3 regions of the Peribacillus sp. YIM B13472 genome follow, and region 3 is predicted to be linked to each of the others. Evidence: riboswitches for the same ligand, from Rfam matches in the RefSeq annotation. Region 3 holds a riboswitch; each other region holds the start of a gene.
What was found. A riboswitch is a leader RNA that binds a small molecule or an ion and turns the genes downstream of it on or off. The one in region 3 is predicted to bind S-adenosylmethionine.
Positions count from the first base shown of each region.

Region 1: another riboswitch for S-adenosylmethionine. It lies ahead of metK (methionine adenosyltransferase); the one in region 3 lies ahead of ACFX4I_RS00640 (Fur-regulated basic protein FbpA).
Region 2: another riboswitch for S-adenosylmethionine. It lies ahead of mtnK (S-methyl-5-thioribose kinase); the one in region 3 lies ahead of ACFX4I_RS00640 (Fur-regulated basic protein FbpA).

Region 1 covers NZ_JBHZPG010000021.1:31,462-37,848, forward strand. The annotation lists gene pckA (phosphoenolpyruvate carboxykinase (ATP)) at 1-1,313, opposite strand, end outside; SAM riboswitch class I at 1,744-1,906, shown strand; gene metK (methionine adenosyltransferase) at 2,069-3,262, shown strand; gene ACFX4I_RS16435 (gamma carbonic anhydrase) at 3,803-4,321, opposite strand; gene ACFX4I_RS16440 (alpha/beta hydrolase) at 4,532-5,335, shown strand; gene ACFX4I_RS16445 (hypothetical protein) at 5,405-5,800, opposite strand; gene mnmM (tRNA 5-(aminomethyl)-2-thiouridylate-methyltransferase MnmM) at 5,929-6,387, opposite strand, start outside.
Region 2 covers NZ_JBHZPG010000035.1:35,406-41,792, forward strand. The annotation lists gene ACFX4I_RS21365 (lmo1851 family serine protease) at 1-485, shown strand, start outside; gene ACFX4I_RS21370 (LCP family protein) at 603-1,490, shown strand; gene mtnA (S-methyl-5-thioribose-1-phosphate isomerase) at 1,650-2,696, opposite strand; gene mtnK (S-methyl-5-thioribose kinase) at 2,711-3,913, opposite strand; SAM riboswitch class I at 3,992-4,145, opposite strand; gene ACFX4I_RS21385 (carbon-nitrogen family hydrolase) at 4,217-4,999, opposite strand; gene ACFX4I_RS21390 (pyridoxal phosphate-dependent aminotransferase) at 5,099-6,271, shown strand.
Region 3 covers NZ_JBHZPG010000001.1:127,222-133,608, forward strand. The annotation lists gene ACFX4I_RS00620 (ABC transporter ATP-binding protein) at 1-383, shown strand, start outside; gene ACFX4I_RS00625 (GDSL-type esterase/lipase family protein) at 434-1,135, opposite strand; gene ACFX4I_RS00630 (GNAT family N-acetyltransferase) at 1,353-1,859, shown strand; gene ACFX4I_RS00635 (aspartyl-phosphate phosphatase Spo0E family protein) at 1,915-2,112, opposite strand; gene ACFX4I_RS00640 (Fur-regulated basic protein FbpA) at 2,367-2,555, opposite strand; SAM riboswitch class I at 2,731-2,835, opposite strand; TPP riboswitch at 2,994-3,099, shown strand; gene tenA (thiaminase II) at 3,188-3,877, shown strand; gene thiW (energy coupling factor transporter S component ThiW) at 3,893-4,414, shown strand; gene thiD (bifunctional hydroxymethylpyrimidine kinase/phosphomethylpyrimidine kinase) at 4,383-5,183, shown strand; gene thiM (hydroxyethylthiazole kinase) at 5,185-6,000, shown strand; gene thiE (thiamine phosphate synthase) at 5,981-6,387, shown strand, end outside.

The DNA of each region.
Region 1 (6,387 bases), on a different contig from region 3:
CGGCTTCCAGTTCCGTATGCACCGCCAGTCCATCCAGTGTTGACAAGGTATACCTTTGCATTGTGCTCGTCAATTTTATCACCAAGCATCTCAGCATAGCGTGTAGCTGGAAGCGGTAAGAATGGTGAACCGAAGCAAGTGGAGAATGTAGCTTCCGGTGAAGTTACGCCTCTTTCAGTACCAGCCAATTTACTAGTGTATCCGCTTAGGAAGTGGAACATTGCCTGTTCTTTGGAAAGCTTGCTGATTGGAGGCAGAACGCCTGAAGCATCAGCTGTCAAGAAAATGATTGTATTTGGGTGTCCTGCAATACTTGGGTTCACGATGTTATCGATCGCTTGCATTTGGTAAGCAGCACGAGTGTTTTCAGTCAATGAACTGTCATCATAGTTCGCTTCACGTGTATCCGGATCAACAACAACATTTTCCAGTACGGCACCGAAACGGATCGCATCGAAAATTTGCGGTTCTTTTTCACGTGAAAGGTTGATCGTTTTAGCATAGCAGCCGCCTTCGATGTTGAATACGCCGTTAGAAGACCAGCCGTGCTCGTCATCGCCAATCAGTTTACGGCTAGTGTCTGCAGACAATGTCGTTTTGCCTGTACCGGACAGTCCGAAGAATAAAGCGACGTCCCCTTCACGTCCTACGTTAGCAGAGCAATGCATTGGAAGGATTCCAGCCTCTGGAAGTAAGTAGTTCATGATCGAGAAGATCGATTTTTTCATTTCTCCTGCATATTCCGTTCCGCCGATCAAGATTGTACGGCGTTCAAATGAAACGATGATGAAAGTTTCGGATGCAGTTCCATCAACTTCCGGGTCTGCTTTGAAGTTAGGTGCAGAAAGGATTGTGAATTCAGCTTCGTGACCTCTCAGTTCCTCTTCGTTTGGACGGATGAACAAAGTATGGGCGAAAAGGTTATGCCAAGCATATTCATTAACAACACGGATAGGAAGACGTGATGATTCGTCTGCACCAGCGAAACCTTTAAAAACAAAAATCTCTTCTTTTGCTTTTAGGTAGTCAACTACTTTATTATATAGTTTATTGAACACATCTTCGGAAATTGGCTGGTTCACTGAACCCCAATCGACTTTATCTTTAACTGATGCTTCTTCCACGATATATTTATCTTTAGGTGAACGACCTGTATATTTGCCAGTTTCAGCTTTTACCGCACCGGTAGATGTTAGAACGCCTTCATTTCTGCTTAATACTTTTTCGACCAATTGAGGAACTGAAAGTTGAGTTTGCACATTGTTTCCTGTTAATAATTGGTGTAACTCATTAGAAACGTCTACAGAATTCATATATGAGGTACCTTCCTTTGTTTAAGTTTTTAGATTACAATTAGTATAACACATTCATTTAATTAGTCTATACTATTTATTTTAATTTGTGATTATTTTCAGTTGGTCGCGTTAATCATTTTAATCCGGCAGGAACCGATTCAGGATTATCGCATAAACTTTCATGAAGAAAATTTTATTTTAATAGGAAGTAAGTAAACAATATATGTCTAAAGGGAAAGTCAGGATGTCGTTTCTTTTCGGATGCTCATTCCTTTATTATTAATGGCAATTTACAGCATTTCTATTCGTGTTTTGCATTGTAAACCCTTCTAGGACGTTGTATCAACATGTTTTTTCAAATGAACGCCATTCTGGGTGGAAATGTTCTTTTTAGAAAAGCATTGACAAGTTCCTGCCAGATACGATAATATCTTAAATTGTACGGATTCTCTTATCCCGAGTTGGTGGAGGGACAGGCCCTTTGAAACCCAGCAACCTGCCATATTGAACTTGACTCCAAGATCGATCGCCGAAAATAAAGCGAAGGTCTTCAAGGAATAGTGGTGATGGTGCTAACCTGAGCAAGGTAAAAAACCCTTGAACGATAAGAGTGAAAGGATAGAAGACAGAATGTTAAACCTTTCCTCATTTGCCAGGGAAGGTTTTTGTGTTTTTTTAAGTAATTCTGTGTCTATAGTTGAAACTAATGAGGGAAACGAGTTCCGTAAAAATCAGGCTTTTGCCTGCAACATACTAACTTCCAAGGAGGAAATATGATGTCAAAGAAACGTCTATTTACTTCTGAATCTGTTACAGAGGGCCATCCGGACAAAATTTGTGACCAGATTTCAGATTCCATTTTAGATGCTATCCTAGCTAAGGATGCAAATGCACGTGTTGCGTGTGAAACTAGCGTAACTACAGGTCTTGTACTTGTTGCTGGTGAAATTACAACGTCCGCTTACGTGGATATTCCGCGTATCGTTCGTGATACGATTAAAGGAATTGGCTACACACGTGCGAAATACGGTTTCGATGCTGAAACTTGTGCCGTGTTAAGTTCCATTGATGAGCAGTCTGCCGATATCGCAGCTGGTGTCGACAAAGCATTGGAAGCTCGTGAAGGAAACATGTCAGAGGAAGAAATCGATGCAATCGGTGCAGGGGACCAAGGTCTTATGTTCGGATTTGCTTGTAATGAAACAGAAGAGCTTATGCCGCTTCCGATTTCATTGGCGCATAAACTTTCATTCCGCTTGGCTCAAGTTCGTAAAGATGAAACTCTTGCTTACCTACGCCCTGATGGTAAAACACAGGTAACTGTGGAATATGATGAAAATAACGTTCCTGTACGTGTAGATACGATCGTTATCTCTACACAACATGATGCAGAAATTACGCTTGAACAAATTCAAGCCGATCTAAAAGAACATGTGATCAAAGCAGTCGTTCCAGCTGAATTGATCGATGCCGATACTAAGTACTTCATCAACCCGACTGGCCGTTTCGTAATTGGCGGACCTCAAGGGGATGCTGGTCTTACTGGACGTAAAATCATCGTTGATACTTACGGCGGTTACGCTCGTCACGGCGGCGGTGCATTCTCTGGTAAGGATGCTACTAAAGTTGACCGTTCTGCTGCATACGCTGCTCGTTACGTTGCGAAAAACATCGTGGCAGCCGGCCTTGCCGACAAAGCGGAAGTTCAACTGGCATACGCAATTGGTGTGGCAGAGCCTGTATCTATCTCAATTGATACGTTCGGAACTGGTACAGTTAGCGAAGAAGTCCTTGTTGACCTAGTTCGCGCTAACTTCGACCTTCGTCCAGCAGGTATCATCAAAATGCTTGACCTTCGTCGCCCGATCTACAAACAAACAGCTGCCTACGGACACTTTGGCCGTACAGATGTCGATCTTCCATGGGAACGCACGGACAAAGCAGAAACATTAAAAGCACAAGCGTAATCCATATAGAAAAAGGTGTCCCGCAATTAGCGAGGCACCTTTTTTTATGGATTAATTTTGCCTTCAGCGGGAATAATTCAAGAAATCCCAAAGAAATTCAAGTTACGTGCAATACGCCGTGAGTCAGGGCGTTTACAAGTTTGTTTGGGTCAACTACTCGTGAGTTCGAGCGGTTTACTCGTGAATTTGTAGCATTTACTCGTGAGTTGAGCAATTTACTCGTGAGTTCGAGCCGTTTACTCGTGAATATGTAGCATTTACTCGTGAGTTCGAGCCGTTTACTCGTGAATTTGTAGCAATTACTCGTGAATTCGAGCCGTTTACTCGTGAGTTTGCAGCATTTACTTGTGAGTTCGAGCGGTTTACTCGTGAATTTGTAGCAATTACTCGTGAATTCGAGCCGTTTACTCGTGAATTAGAGCAATTTACTCGTAAGTTCGAGCAATTTACTCGTGAATTAGTGCAATTACTCGTGAGTTTGGAACGTTTACTCGTGAGTTTCAGTGCAATACTCATAACTTTCAGTCAATTACACGTGAGTTACTTTATTCGTTCCGCCGTTTTATAGTATTGGCCTTTTTCGGCGTATTCACGTACGATGCGTTCCATATCCTGGCGATCTTCTTCGTTAATTTCGCGAATGACTTTAGCTGGACGTCCGAATGCCAACATGTTCGGTGGAATGACTTTACCTTGGGGAACGAGACTGCCGGCACCGATGAATGCACCTTCGCCGATTTCGGCTTCATCAAGTACGATCGATCCCATGCCGATCAAAGCTCCTTTGCGGATTTTACAGCTATGTAAAATGACCTGATGGCCAATGGTCACTTCATCCTCGATGATCAATGGATTATTTGGGCTTTGGTGCAGGACGCTGTTATCCTGTATACTGACTTTTTTCCCGATGATGGTTGGGGATACATCACCGCGAATGACGGAATTGAACCAAATGGATGTTTCGTCGCCGATTTTGACATCACCTGTCACTACAGCATTTTCGGCAATATAAGCGCTTTCAGCGATTTCAGGTTCTTTGCCTTTATACGGATAAATAATCATTTTCAATCATTTCCTTTCCGAAGTGAATATTTTTATGTATTATTTTAATATACCGTATGCAAATATACTTGGCTATTTATAATAGCAATGTACAACTTGTTAGATTTCTTTTTTGTCGAAAATCACGAATATGGTTATAATTTATATATATTATTTTGACTATCATGGATCGTATACAACAAGTGAAAAGTGAAAGGGGGATTTCGAATGTGGAAATGGGAGACAGAAGGAGACGCAAAGGGCGTCATTGTCATCATTCATGGGGCAATGGAACATCACGGACGTTATAAGTGGGTAACACAAATGTGGCTTTCAGCTGGATACCATGTCGTCATGGGCGACCTTCCTGGGCAGGGTATGACAACTCGCGCCTACCGGGGACATATCGATTCCTTTGATGAGTATTTGGATGAAGTGAAAAGCTGGATAGAAGAGGCTTACGAATATTCGTTGCCGGTCTTTTTACTTGGACACAGCATGGGCGGTTTGATTTCGATACGCCTTCTTCAGGAAGAGGAATGGGACATTGCAGGGGTGATTCTTTCTTCTCCATGCTTGGGCCTCGTGACGAAGCCGCCGAAGTTCCTTACAACCATCTCGCATGGTTTGAACATCGTGATGCCCATGTTCAGGGTAGATTCCGGATTGACACCTGAAATGGCGACGAGAAGTGCGGAAATTCGTGAATCCGATAGAAACGATACATTATATATCACGAAGGTTTCGATTCGCTGGTATCGGGAGCTTGCACAGGCCATGAAAGATGCTTTTGAAGAGATTCCTGAATTTCAGGATGTGCCGCTTTTGGTCATGCAGGGCGGAGATGACCGAATCGTGAATAAGAAGGCTGTTCGTGAGTGGTTTAATTATAACTTGGCCAGTGAAAAGCAATATAAGGAATGGCCGAAGCTTTATCATGAAATCTTCAATGAACCAGAGCGTGATGATGTATTTCAATATGCGCTGAGTTTTGTTGAAAACCGTTTAAAGATATTAGGGTATGTCGTTTGATCAGTACATACTGTCACGATAAATGAAAAAGCTGCCGAAGTTAGATCTCGGCAGCTTTTTTTATTTGGATCAGCCTGCGTTTTTAAGCATTTCGTTTGATTTGATGACCGGTGCCCAGAAAGTAACCGGATACATAAATTGGTTTAAATGTGTAAGTTCTTTTTTATTGGATAATGCGGTCGATAGAAGATAAATGGATTTGAAGGTCAAGTCATTGGCGAATAGGTCCAAAAGCGTCGCTTTCATATTCATGATTGCTTCATGGTTTTGGGTGGAAATCATTAAATCGAGCTGTGACAGGAACTTATCAAAATGATGATCGAATTGTTTGAGGTCCTCCATGGTTTTTGGTTTTTCTGTCAACGAGTTAAGCGAGCTGACAAAATCCCCGTATTGCTCACTTGAATCCCTTTTGATTTTTTCAGTCAATATATCCGTCAGTATTGAAGTGGGCAAATGTTCCATTTTTTGCACCCTCTTATCTATTTTCTATCATTGTAATCATTATAGACGAAAAATTCAAAAAGTTATGATTGGCAATTCTGCTGCCTGCGATAAAAAACACCGTTCGTATCGAACGGTGTCAAAAGTCATCATCTCTTTTCAATCGCGACAATGAATGGCGGATTGTTTGCTTGGTTGATGAACCCGTATTTCAGGATATGGGCTTTCTGTTGAGGGAAGTTCTCTACATAATCCATTAATGCATCCCGTTCTTCCGATCCCCCTGGATGACCGTGGTAAATGACGAGGATGATGATGCCTTCAGGCGCCAGCAGTTCGAACAGCTGTTCAATGGCTGATATCGTCGTATCGGCTTGGGTTATGATTGATTTGTCCCCGCCAGGAAGGTAGCCTAGGTTGAAAATGGCACCTGTGATCTTTCCGGAATGTTCATTCCTGATGTATTTGCTTAAATGTTCATGCCCATCGTGAATGAGGGTGCAGCGCTCATGTAAATTCTCGGCGTTCAGTTTTGCCGCTGTGGTTTGGATCGCTTCTTTCTGAATATCAAAACTATAGACATGTCCGTTTACACCTGTAAGCCCTGC
Region 2 (6,387 bases), on a different contig from region 3:
AGTCTGCGGACATTCCATTGATCGGTGTCAAGTCATTTGGGAAAGGGACAGTTCAGACTGCCCAAGACTTTGAAGATGGATCTAACTTCAAATATACGGCAGCTAAATGGTTGACTCCTGAAGGCAATTGGATTCATAAAAAAGGGATCAAGCCGGATATTAATGTAAAGCTTCCTGATTATGCCAGCCTTCCGTACATTTCACCTGATAAGGAATTGAAAGCATCCGATTCTTCGAGTGAAGTGAAAGCAGCTGAAGAGATGCTGAAGGAAGCAGGCCATGATCCAGGAAAGATAGATGGATTCTTTGATGAAGCAACCACGAATGCGGTCATAGCATTCCAGAAGGAACAAAAAATTAAAGAAACTGGGACAATTAAAGATGATACTACCGTGAAATTGATGCAGGTCATCCGCGAGAAAATCCTTAAAAACGACACACAAGTGAAAAAGGCAGTAGAAGTATTAAAGAAAGAAATCAAATAAATGATTTTGCCCGAAAAGCCTGTCAGCGATTATCGTTGGCAGGCTTTTTTGTCGTTAAATGCATAGAATTCCAATATTAGGCGGAGAATAGGGGTAATTTTCCGATGAGGTGAGGTAATGAAAGAAAAGGTATTTTTCATATATCTATTGATCTTGATTCTGGCAGGCTGCACCTATGCCCCTTTACCCAAACAAAATGGAAATGCAGGTACGGAAAAAAAACTGACCAAAGAAGAGGACCAGGAAAGCGTGAAAACATTTCTGTTAATTGGTGTTGATACAAGAGGAGAGCAAAAATCTCGATCAGATGCGATTATCCTGGCAAAATACTTTCCTGAGCAGGAGAAACTGAAGCTGGCTTCCATCATGCGTGATAGTTATGTGGAAATCCCCGGAAATAAATCAGGATATAACAAAATAAATGCAGCTTATTATTATGGTGGAAGGGAACTGCTCAAGAAAACCATACAGGAGAACTTCGATATCAAGGTCAATCATGTAGCGGTAATCGACTTCCAGGGATTTGTGAAAATGGTCGATTTACTTGCCCCTGAGGGGGTAGCGGTGAATGTGGATCAGGAAATCATTGATGATATGAGCATTCAAGCAAGTGTTGGTAAAAATGTTTTACATGGTGAGGAAATACTGAAATATGTCCGTTTTAGGCATGACGATGAAAGTGATTTTGGAAGGGTGGAGCGTCAACAAGAAGTGATGGTTCAATTAAAAACAGCGTTTATAAATCAAATCTCATCCTTCGAAGGGATGGCAGCCCTTCCTAGTATCATCGAACAAGGACTCTCGTACCTGGATACAGATATTGGACTGAAAACAATAATGGAAATGGTTCCAAAAGCCGTCTTCCATACACCGGACACTGTCGAAACCTTAAGGGTTCCAGTGGAAGGAAGCTTTAAAGATGAAATATATCCCCAGTCCGGAGCCGTGTTGGAAATAGATTACACTAAAAATAAAAAGGCACTTCAGGAGTTCTTTTCAAAATAATAAGAACTATTGTTGAAAACAACCTTATATTAAGTGAATAAGTTTGAATTCACTTGAATTATTGTATTATAGACCTCGCAAGAATAATCATGATCATCTTTAAAAAACGAGAGGGATACAAATCCTTCTCGTTTTTTATCACCAATAAAGGAACCTGCATCAATTAACAAAATGCGGAATGTTTTTAATGAAATCCGGTGTTATGATGCCGTTTTCGGTAATGATGCTCGTAATAAGATGATTCGGTGTAACGTCAAAGGCTGGATTGAAAGTCTTCACGTTTTCCGGAGCGATCCTTACACCTTGAATGAAGGTGATTTCCGCTTCATTCCGTTCTTCGATCGGGATGGATGTGCCGGATTCGATAGAAAGGTCGAATGTACTTGATGGTGCGGCCACATAAAAGGGGATGCCAAAGTGCTTGGCTAATATGGCCAATCCCAATGTCCCGATTTTATTGGCTGTATCTCCATTAGCCGCAATCCTGTCGGCACCGACGATAATTCCATTTATTCGTTTCTGGTGAATCGTATGTGCAGCCATATTATCTGAAATTAAAGTGACATCAACCCCCGCTTGCATCAATTCCCACGCCGTCAAACGCGCACCTTGCAGGACAGGCCTGGTTTCACATGCGTACACTTTTAGCGGAAAGTCCCTTTCTTTAGCCAGGTGGAAGGGAGCCAAGGCTGTGCCATACCGAGCTGTGGCAATTCCCCCAGCGTTGCAATGAGTGAGAATGGAATCTCCTCTAGTGAATAAGGATAAACCATGTTCCCCGATTTTCCTGCACATTTCTTCATCTTCAGCAAAGATGGCTTTAGCCTCCGTTACAAGTGCTTCCTTTGCAGCTGAAATGCTTTGCGCAGCATGCAAGGCGTTCTCCATCCTCCTTAACGCCCAAAAAAGGTTGACTGCAGTTGGCCTGGAAGAGGCGAGTTTTTCAATATGCCTCGTTACATTTCTCTTGAAATCCACTAATTCAGCGGTTGTTTCCTGTTTGGCACCAAGTGCAACACCAAATGCTGCCGTCAGTCCAATTGCTGGGGCACCGCGAACTTTTAATGTCAAAATGCTGTCATATACATCATCAACTGAATGAAGTTCAATAAATTCAGTTATGGAAGGAAGGGCTTGTTGATTTAATAATGTAATATGGGTATCATCCCATTGTACCGAATATGGTAAGGGTGCTAGTGTAGTCATGTGCAGGTCTCCTTTTAAATGGTTGAATAAGATGGCAGTGTAAGTTGCTTCAAGGCTTCAATGACAGCTGGAACATCCATTTCTTCCCGTTTTTTAATTAAAAATGCACCAATTTCTAATGTTGCCGTTTTGGCAGCGATCCTTGTTTCTTTATTTTCAATGACGTTTAAATCGGCAACATGGGAAAGGCCAATGGTTCGCCGAATCAGTTCACAGCCGGCAAAACCGAAAGCATCTTTTTTGAATTTTGTCAGTAAATAAGGCAGATAACCTTTCACATGGCGGAATGGGCTTTTATTTTGGCCTTCCCATAATTCGGTATAAGTTTCTTCAAAGGCATTCCAAAATTCATGAAGGTGTGTGAAAATCTCTTCCTTTCCAGCGCCATTGCGTGTGACTGCCTGGAAGAGAAGGTTGGCGGTGTATTGACCAAGGTCAAAACCAACGGGCCCATAAAAAGCGAATTCCGGATCAATAACCTTTGTTTCAGTTTCACTTGCAAATATACTTCCAGTATGTAAATCTCCATGAAGCAAGGCTTCCTGCTCGGTTTCAAAGCTTTGTTTCAGCTTAGCGACCTCAAGTATCACTTCTTGATCATTCCAGATATTTTTGGCGGCATCAGTCAATTCCACCTCGAAGTCTCCCGGGAGTTCCTCAAAAAATGGATCCGTGAAAATAAAGACTTCAGTGATTTTGCAGAGTTCCGGATTCGTGAAATGTCGGGCCACTTCCTTTTTCGCAGATGGTTCTAAATGATAATCGGATGTATAAAATGCCGTCTTCGCAACATACTCACCAATATGCTGTGAAAGCAATGGATATGAATCGCCATCGATCAATCCTGTTCTAACGATTTTCAAGTGAGATAAATCCTCCATGACTGTGATGGCAAGCTGTTCATCCGAATAATAGACTTGCGGTACGAATTCGGGGCAATAACTTCTGAAATGAATCAGCGCATTCGCTTCAATGGCAGCCCTTTTCAATGTCAACGGCCAGCTTTCACCAAGTACCTTGGCATAAGGGACCGCTTGTTTGATGATTATTCCTTTATTTGTGTGCGTGTCTGTAATATGAAAAACATAATTTAAGTTTCCATCGCCGATTTCTTTACATTTTAAACTTTCATCCGCATTGACCAACCCAAGTTTTTTTGCAAGGGTTATAGCTGTTTCGTTTGTCAATCTCTTAAAATTTGAATGGTTTTGTGTCATTCTTTTCCCCTCCAGATTCAAAATAAGAATAAAAAAGCCTCTTTCATATAGAAAGAGGCAGAAGTTTTGGCTTCGGACCTCTTATCTTCCAGAAAAAGAATTCTGGTGGAATTAGCACCGTGCTCTGTGGATTTTATAATCCGGCGGTGAATCCGCCCCATTTCACAATGGTATTACAGTCGGTTGCTGGGCTTCATAGGGCCTTTATCCCTCAGCCTGCTCTTGATAAGAGTAAATGTTTTCTGAAATTTTAATCTTCGGGAAAATAATAACAACTTTTTAAATAGTTTGTCAATGGGTAAATTAATAAAAATCTGGGCGACGATCTTCGAATACAGGTATTTTGTTACGGGCTTCTGTAACTTTATTGAAGTCCAAGGTGCCTGTCAAGAGTTCGTTTCCTTCTCCGGCTTCACTAATGATATTCCCCCATGGATCAATAATCAAGGAATGACCAGCAAATATATTATTGACATCCGAACCTGAACGATTAACGGCTACAACATAGGCTTGGTTCTCGATGGCACGGCTAATCAATAAGGCTCTCCAGTGATCGAGTCTCGGCTTTGGCCATTCCGCCGTTACGAATAGAACTTCGGCGCCTTGAACGGTATGGGCTCGCTGCCATTCAGGGAAACGGATGTCATAACAAACGAATCCAGCACATATTTTTTCATCAAGAGTGAATAAACCATCTTTTTCTCCTGGCTGCAGGAAATGATGTTCATCCATTAACTGAAATAAGTGAAGCTTATCATATTCTTTAATGAGATTCCCATGTTTATCGATGATAATCATGGTGTTATAGATTCCCTTGCTTGTTTTTTTCGCGATGGAACCGCCTATGATGTGAATCTGGTGTTTCTGTGCCTGTGTTTTAAAAAATTCAATCGTTTTTTCTGCCTCGTGATCAGCAATCTCATTTAACCTGGTCAAGTCGTATCCTGTTGTCCAAAGCTCCGGTAAAATGACGATATCGGGTTCTGACCGTGCTGCTTTTTCCATCCATTGTTCTGCAACCTGAAAATTGATATCTGGTTGCCCGAAGGCTATATCCATTTGAATACAAGCTATTTTCCACTTCATCGTTTAAAACCCCCACATGTAAAAAATGCTTTACAAGACTATGATAAACATATATCATTTGTGACTAGAATTTCAAGAAATTTCAGAGAAGGTGTATAAATGGTGCAATTCGAAAAATCCGGCCAGCTTCAGGACCTGCCCAAGCAGTTTTTTGCTTCACTAGTAGCAAAAGTCAATGCGATCACGGAGCAAGGACATGATGTCATTAATTTAGGCCAGGGAAACCCTGATCAGCCGACGCCAGAACATATCGTGAAAAGTTTGCAGGCTGCCGCTGAAAAAACGATTAATCATAAATATTCGCCATTCCGGGGACATCAATATTTAAAAGATGCTGCCGTCGTCTTTTATGAACGAGAATACGGTGTCAAGCTGGATCCGAATAGTGAAGTGGCGATTCTCTTCGGGGGGAAGGCAGGTCTTGTCGAACTGCCGCAGTGTTTATTGAATCCAGGTGATACGATCCTTGTTCCAGATCCCGGCTATCCGGATTATCTTTCCGGAGTTGTTTTAGCCCAGGCAAAGACCGAACTCATGCCCTTGACAGAAGAAAATGATTTTCTTCCGAAATACAATGACATACATAAAGAAGTACTTGATAAAGCCAAAATGATGTTCTTGAACTATCCGAATAATCCCACAGGTGCTTCTGCAACGGAAAGTTTCTTTGATGAAACCGTCTCCTTCGCAAAAGAGCATTCCATTTGTGTGGTCCACGATTTCGCTTATGGTGCGATCGGATTCGACGGAAAAAAACCGATAAGCTTTCTCCAGGCGAAGGGAGCGAAGGATGTAGGAATAGAAATATACACACTATCGAAAACATACAATATGGCAGGGTGGAGAGTCGGCTTCGCAGTGGGGAATAAGAGTGTAATAGAAGCTCTAGAACTATTACAAGACCATCTTTATGTGAGTCTTTTCCCGGCGATACAGGAAGCTGCGGCAAGCGCTTTGCTTGACTCGCAGAGCTGTGTAGAGCAGTTAGTGCAGATGTACGAGGGACGAAGAAATGTTTTCATTGAGGGATTGAGGGCAATCGGCTGGGATGTCAAAGCGCCTGCGGCATCGTTTTTTGCCTGGCTCAAGGTGCCTAAAGGCTTTACGTCAGAGAGTTTTGCAGACTATTTATTAACGCATGCCCACGTAGCTGTTGCCGCAGGGAATGGATTCGGTGAATTTGGCGAAGGTTACGTCAGGGTAGGGCTGCTGACTTCGGAAGAACGGCTTGAAGAGGCAGTGGAACGAATACGTTCATTAAACTTATTTTAACGATGGAATGAGGTATCCGATTTATTCACCGTTAAATAGTTAAAACTTATTGACAAAGTAGGGATTACCTGTCAGAATACAAAATAAATTCTTAATCTTTCGATACTTGAATGCAA
Region 3 (6,387 bases):
TCAGTGCCTTTCCTGATGGTTATGATTCTCAGATTGGAGAGCGCGGAGTCAAGCTTTCAGGCGGACAAAAACAGCGCATTGCCATTGCCAGGGCACTTTTGAAAAATCCGCAAATCATCATTCTCGATGAAGCAACGGCGGCCTTGGATACAGAATCCGAACATTATATCCAGCAAGCATTGTCACGCTTAATGAAAAACCGGACTTCAATAGTAATTGCACATCGTTTATCAACCATTCATGATGCCGACCAAATTATCGTTCTGGAAAAAGGGCAGGTTCATGAAAAAGGAACACATCAACAGTTATTGCAAAAAAACGGCAGATACAAGCAGCTCCATGACTTGCAGTTCCCTCAACTAAAAGCGACATCAAACTCCTAGCTACTTAACGGGTAAAAATGCACAGATCGCCTTCCTGTGCATTTTTGCTTTCATTTGAAATCATAACTTTCCAAAACCCGATTCGCAATGAGCTGATACCCTTTTTCATTCGGATGTAACTTATCACTGAAATACTCTGTTTTCTTTTTATCTTCAAAAAGATCATTTGTAGGAATGAATAACATCCTTTTATCTTTATCCGCTATTCCCTTTATTGACAGGTTATAATCGCGAATGTGCTTTTCAAGTTTTTGATTGCCTTTAATTGGGTTATATAGTCCTACTACCAGAATATCCGCTTTATCGTTTGCCTCTATCAATGTTGATGTAATCTTTTTCAGATGGCTGATATACTCCCGCTTACCCTCAATGATTTTTCTGTCACTTATTTTCTCCAAGTCCCCTCCGTTACTATTGATCAAGTCATTCGTTCCAATATAAACGATGAAAGTATCGGCTTCATCGAGTTTCGTTTTAATGCGGTAATCATCAAGCTGTTTCATCACCCCATCCGTCTCCTGGCCTTTTATACCGTAATTCCAAAAACTCACTTTTTGTTCCGATTGCGGATTATTCAATTCATCCTCAAGGCCTTCTATATATCCTTCCCCGTCCTTATCCCCTTTTCCATAGGTCAATGAATCTCCAAAAGCCATCACCCTTTGCACATCTTCCGACTCCGAGGCCTGAAGTTCATATGCAGCAAAACATATAACTAGTACTATAATCAATAAACCTGCCAATTTTTTCATTTGGTTCTCCTCTTGTCTCTTTATTAGAAGTATTTAATCTTTTACATACCCAAAAAATCTGCAGTCTTAACATAAAAAAATTGTCAGATAAAGATTAAAGAGTGTATGATAATATAAAACTTTCAATGGATTGGGTGTCATTCACCGTCCCTTAAACAAAAAACGGGATTACCCTTCATTCTGGAGATTGAATAAATGCTAGTTAGGAGTTTAAATCATGGAAGAGCACATAGAGTTTAGAGAGGCAGATCTTTCTGATCTACCCAGAATTGTTGAAATATATAATTCGACAATCGCTTCAAGAATGGTCACGGCAGATACGGAACCTGTATCCGTCCAATCGAGGGTTAAATGGTTTGAGGAACATCATTCAGAAAGTAGACCGCTATTTATCATTACTATAGAAGGGAAAACTGCTGGATGGATGAGCTTTCAATCCTTCTATGGCCGACCGGCCTATAATTCCACTGCCGAAATCAGCATTTATCTTGATGATTATTTCCGGGGAAAAGGAATCGGACAAATTTCGATTCAAAAGGCAATTGAATTGAGTCCAAAATTAGGTGTTAAGACTCTATTGGGTTTCATTTTCGCCCACAATACACCAAGCCTTAAGCTTTTTTCCAAATTCGGGTTTGAAGAATGGGCACATTTACCTCAAGTTGCCGAGTTGGATGGCATTGAGCGTGATTTGATCATTCTTGGTAAACGTGTCGATATTTAATATTATTCTTTAGAGCTATTGCCTTGAGCAGTAGCTTTTTCATATTAATCGAGGACTAATTTAAATACCTATATGCTTTCTGGAGGGGAAAATTTTCAGAATCTCTTTTACTTGTTAACGCATTTAATAGCGTATCCAATTCTTGACTGGCTTGAACAGTTAGCAGACTTGTTAAGCCGTAAATTGCTGCCAAGTTGATCATTTCTTTTCTCTTCTCTTCTACTTTTTCTATAGTTACCTTACGGCAAGGCATTATATAGTCACCTCCCATTTATTCAATATTTTTACACTTTCATCATAATGAAACTACTAGTAAAAATCAACTATTTTCCACAAATTAAATGTGTTATTTTAAAGATTAAATGTGACAAAATAACTATTTCATTCTAAAATTATGTATATTTTGTGTCATTTTCTATCAAACGCAAAAAAAGCATCCACTAGTGTAGACTGCGAATGCTTACATCATACCCTTATCCAAGAACCCAAAATATAGTCCATCGTTTACTATGTCATCCATTCAGAAGGTGACTCGGTATTTGGTCTATTTATAACAATCTTATATTCATCTTCAAGTACTTTTAATGGGGCATCATAAAGGTGCCTTTCATCAGAGGTTTTGTATACACCATTGGCCAATAACTCTTCAATAAGCTTTGCCTTCCTCTGTTCAATCCTCTTAAATAATTCTGCCATGTAAATGGCTCCTTTCCTAGTCATCCTAGAGCCTGCTATTAGTTAGCTAACTTTATCAACTTGTTTGATTTTCACCAAATTATATATACCTTTTCTATTATGTCACTAAACGTTATTTCCCAAAAATAAAAGCCCCTTCTAATTCAAGAAGAGGCTGACAGTGTCCGTACGGCTCTTCCTATCTTCCAAGCATATGCTTGTTGGATTTAGCACAGTTCCCAAAACGGGTCCGCTGCCGAGGTTTCTTTGGGCCAAGTCCCTCCACCTCTCTGGATAAGAAATCGATATATAAATGATGTAGAAATGATTTTATCCTAATAACCATCAAAAGTCAATTACCTGCTTCTCCCTTTTTTCCTGGACATAAAATGGTCCCTCTTTCAAATACGGGTTGCATTTTCTTGTCTTTCTGATATGATGTCAGTAATTACATACAATTCACACCACTAGGGGAGTCTTTTTTTAAGACTGAGATGGAATTAGTTCCGGACCCTTTGAACCTGAACCGGCTCATACCGGCGGAGGGAAGTGGATGATATCGTCCATTTACAGACTATATCCATCTACCCCGTTCCGTATTCAGGAACGGGGTTTTTCATTAACAAGGGATCCATTCTATAGGAGGATGAACAATGGAGAATACTAAATTAGAAACATTCAGTGATAGACTACATGCACGGTCAAAAGAGATTTGGAAAAGGAACCATTCACATCCCTTTGTCCAGGCAATTGGAAATGGTACGCTTCCTGAAAAGAAATTTGCCTATTACCTGAAGCAGGACTATATCTATCTTATGGATTATTCCAAGCTCTTTGCTTTAGGTGTCATCAAAGCTCATAACATCGAAACCATGGCAAAGTTTGCGAGTATTTTAAATGAAACCCTTCAAGTGGAAATGGATATTCATCGGCATTATGCTTCCGAATTCGGAATCAGTTCCAAGGAATTGGAAGATACAGAACCTACTCCAACCACTCTAGCCTATACAGGTTACATGCTAAATGCAGCTCAGCACGGGACTTTGGCAGACTTGATCGCCTGTCTCCTGCCCTGCGCTTGGGATTATTATGAAATCGGTTTGCTATTAAAAGAACAAAATGGAGCAGCATTGGAAAACAATCGCTACGCAGATTGGATAAGGTCCTATTCATCTCCTGAATTCGGGGAAGCACACAAATGGCTGATCGCTTTGTTGGAAGAATTGACGGAAGGCATGCCAGAAACGGAACTTCTTAGATTAGAAAAGCACTTTTTGGTTACTTCCCGATATGAATATTTATTCTGGGATATGGTTCAAAATGAGCAGGATTGGCCGCTGTAGGTCGTCGACATGATGATGAATCCTATCAAGAAACTGACGTTGACTGCCATGATCACGGCTATAACGACGCTGACCAGTTCATTTATTTTCATCCCAGCAGGATTTGCAAAGGTCTTTCCTATTCAGCATCTGGCAAATGTCCTGACGGCCGTTCTATTGGGGCCAGCTTATGCTGTGACACAAGCTTTTTTAGTTTCCATCATTAGAAACATGTCTGGTACCGGTTCAATTTTCGCCTTTCCCGGCAGCATGATCGGTGCACTTTTGGCTGCCATCCTTTATCGAAAAACACAAAGCTTAAAATTCGCCTGTTTAGGGGAAGTGATCGGTACCGGCATTCTCGGTTCCCTAGCCTGTTATCCACTTGCCATCCTCCTATTGGGAGAAAAAGCTGCTCTTTTTGGTTTTTTACCGGCTTTTATGCTCAGTTCATTCGCTGGTGCGATTTTAGCTTTCATATTACTAAAAATACTTCTAAAAAATAATTATATGAAGGGGTTTTTTTATGAAAACAGCATTAACCATCGCAGGCTCTGATTCAGGGGGCGGCGCTGGAATACAGGCGGATTTAAAAACATTTTCTGCACATGGTGTCTTTGGAATGTCTGCCATCACAGCCGTAACCGCACAAAATACAATGGAAGTCCGTTCAGTACAGCCAATTGAAACAGCTATCATATCAGATCAAATTGCAGCTATCTTTGAGGATATTCCTGTCGATGCAGTAAAAATAGGAATGCTTGGATCAAAGGAAATCGTGGAAACAGTCGCTGCGTCCCTTAAAACCTTCATGCCTGCCATCGTTATCCTTGACCCTGTCATGATTTCCAAAAGTGGCCACCATTTGCTCGACGAAAAGGCTGTCTCTGCCTTAAAAATGGATTTGCTTCCGCTTGCAACACTTGTAACCCCAAATGTACCGGAAGGGGAAGTACTTACTGGCTTGTCGATTCGAACGGAACAAGATTTCTACAAGGCATGCATTTCAATACAAGAAATGGGTCCAAAAGCCGTTTTACTTAAAGGAGGCCATGCAGCAGGAAATCCAAATGATCTTTTTTATGATGGGACTGACTTCCAATGGATCGAGGGAGAGCGCATTCATACAAAAAACACTCATGGCACGGGCTGTACCCTATCATCCGCCATTACATCAAACCTGGCAAATGGGCTGCCATTGCAAGAGTCGATCGAACTGGCCAAGACCTATATTTCTGAAGCGATACGCAATAGCTTTTCAATCGGTAAAGGTCATGGACCTGTCCATCATTTTCATTCATTTTCAAAAAAGAACGGAGTGAATTAATATGAAGGTTTCTGCAGCCGATTTATTCGTGAAGGTAAAAGAAAGAAAACCACTCATTCACCAAATCACCAACTTTGTTACGGTCAACGACTGTGCAAATGCCACCCTTGCCATCGGTGGTTCACCAGTAATGACATCGAGCCCAAGAGAAGTGGCGGATATGGTCAAATTAGCAGATGCATTGGTCCTGAATTTCGGTACCATCGATGATAAAGCCTTGGAAGCAATGGAGATTGCCGGTAAGACGGCAAATACCCTGGATATCCCGGTCATTTTGGACCCGGTGGGAGTTGGCGCCACCCCCTATCGTACAGAGCAGGCCAAAGAGCTCCTTAGTAAGGTTACTTTCCAAATCATTCGCGGGAATGCGAGTGAGATCCTTTCATTGATGGGTGGGGATACCGTTACACGCGGGGTGGATTCGGGGGAACTAGCGATTAGCAATGCAGAGCTGGCTGCACAAGCAGCAAATAAATGGAATAGTATCGTCGTGGTCAGCGGAGCTAAGGATGCGGTCAGCGATGGAAAATATACATCCATCATCGACAATGGGAACCTCCTTTTAACTAATGTTACAGGTACCGGTTGCATGTCCACCGCTCTTATCGGCACTTTTTCAGGAGTCACCGACGATTTCTATTCTGCGGCCATTGCCGGTATCTCAACCATGAGCATATCAGGGGAACTAGCTGCTGCAAACCTTCAAAAAGATGAAGGAACAGGAACCTTTCGTGTGCGATTAATCGATGCAATATCAAGAATGGATAAGGAAATCTGGATGCATGAGGTGAAAATAAATGAAGAAGTCCCAAATTGATTTAAGCCTGTATTTAGTTACGGAAGAGTCCATAGCATTAGAAGAATTGACCAAAATCATTGCAGAATCGGTTTCAGGAGGAGTCTCGATCGTACAACTTAGAGAGAAAAACAATTCCTCCCTTTCCTTTTATAAAAAAGCTGCTGCATTAAAACAGTTATTGAACGAGCTGTCCATTCCCCTTATCATCAACGACCGGGTGGATATAGCACTTGCGGTTGCAGCGGACGGAATTCATATTGGGCAAGATGACCTTCCACTGACTGTCGTCAAACAAATGGTTCCTGAAGATATGATTGTCGGTGTATCTGTCTCCACTCTTGAAGAAGCTCTCGAAGCCGAAAGAAATGGAGCAGACTATATCGGAGTCGGTTCCGTTTTCCCTAC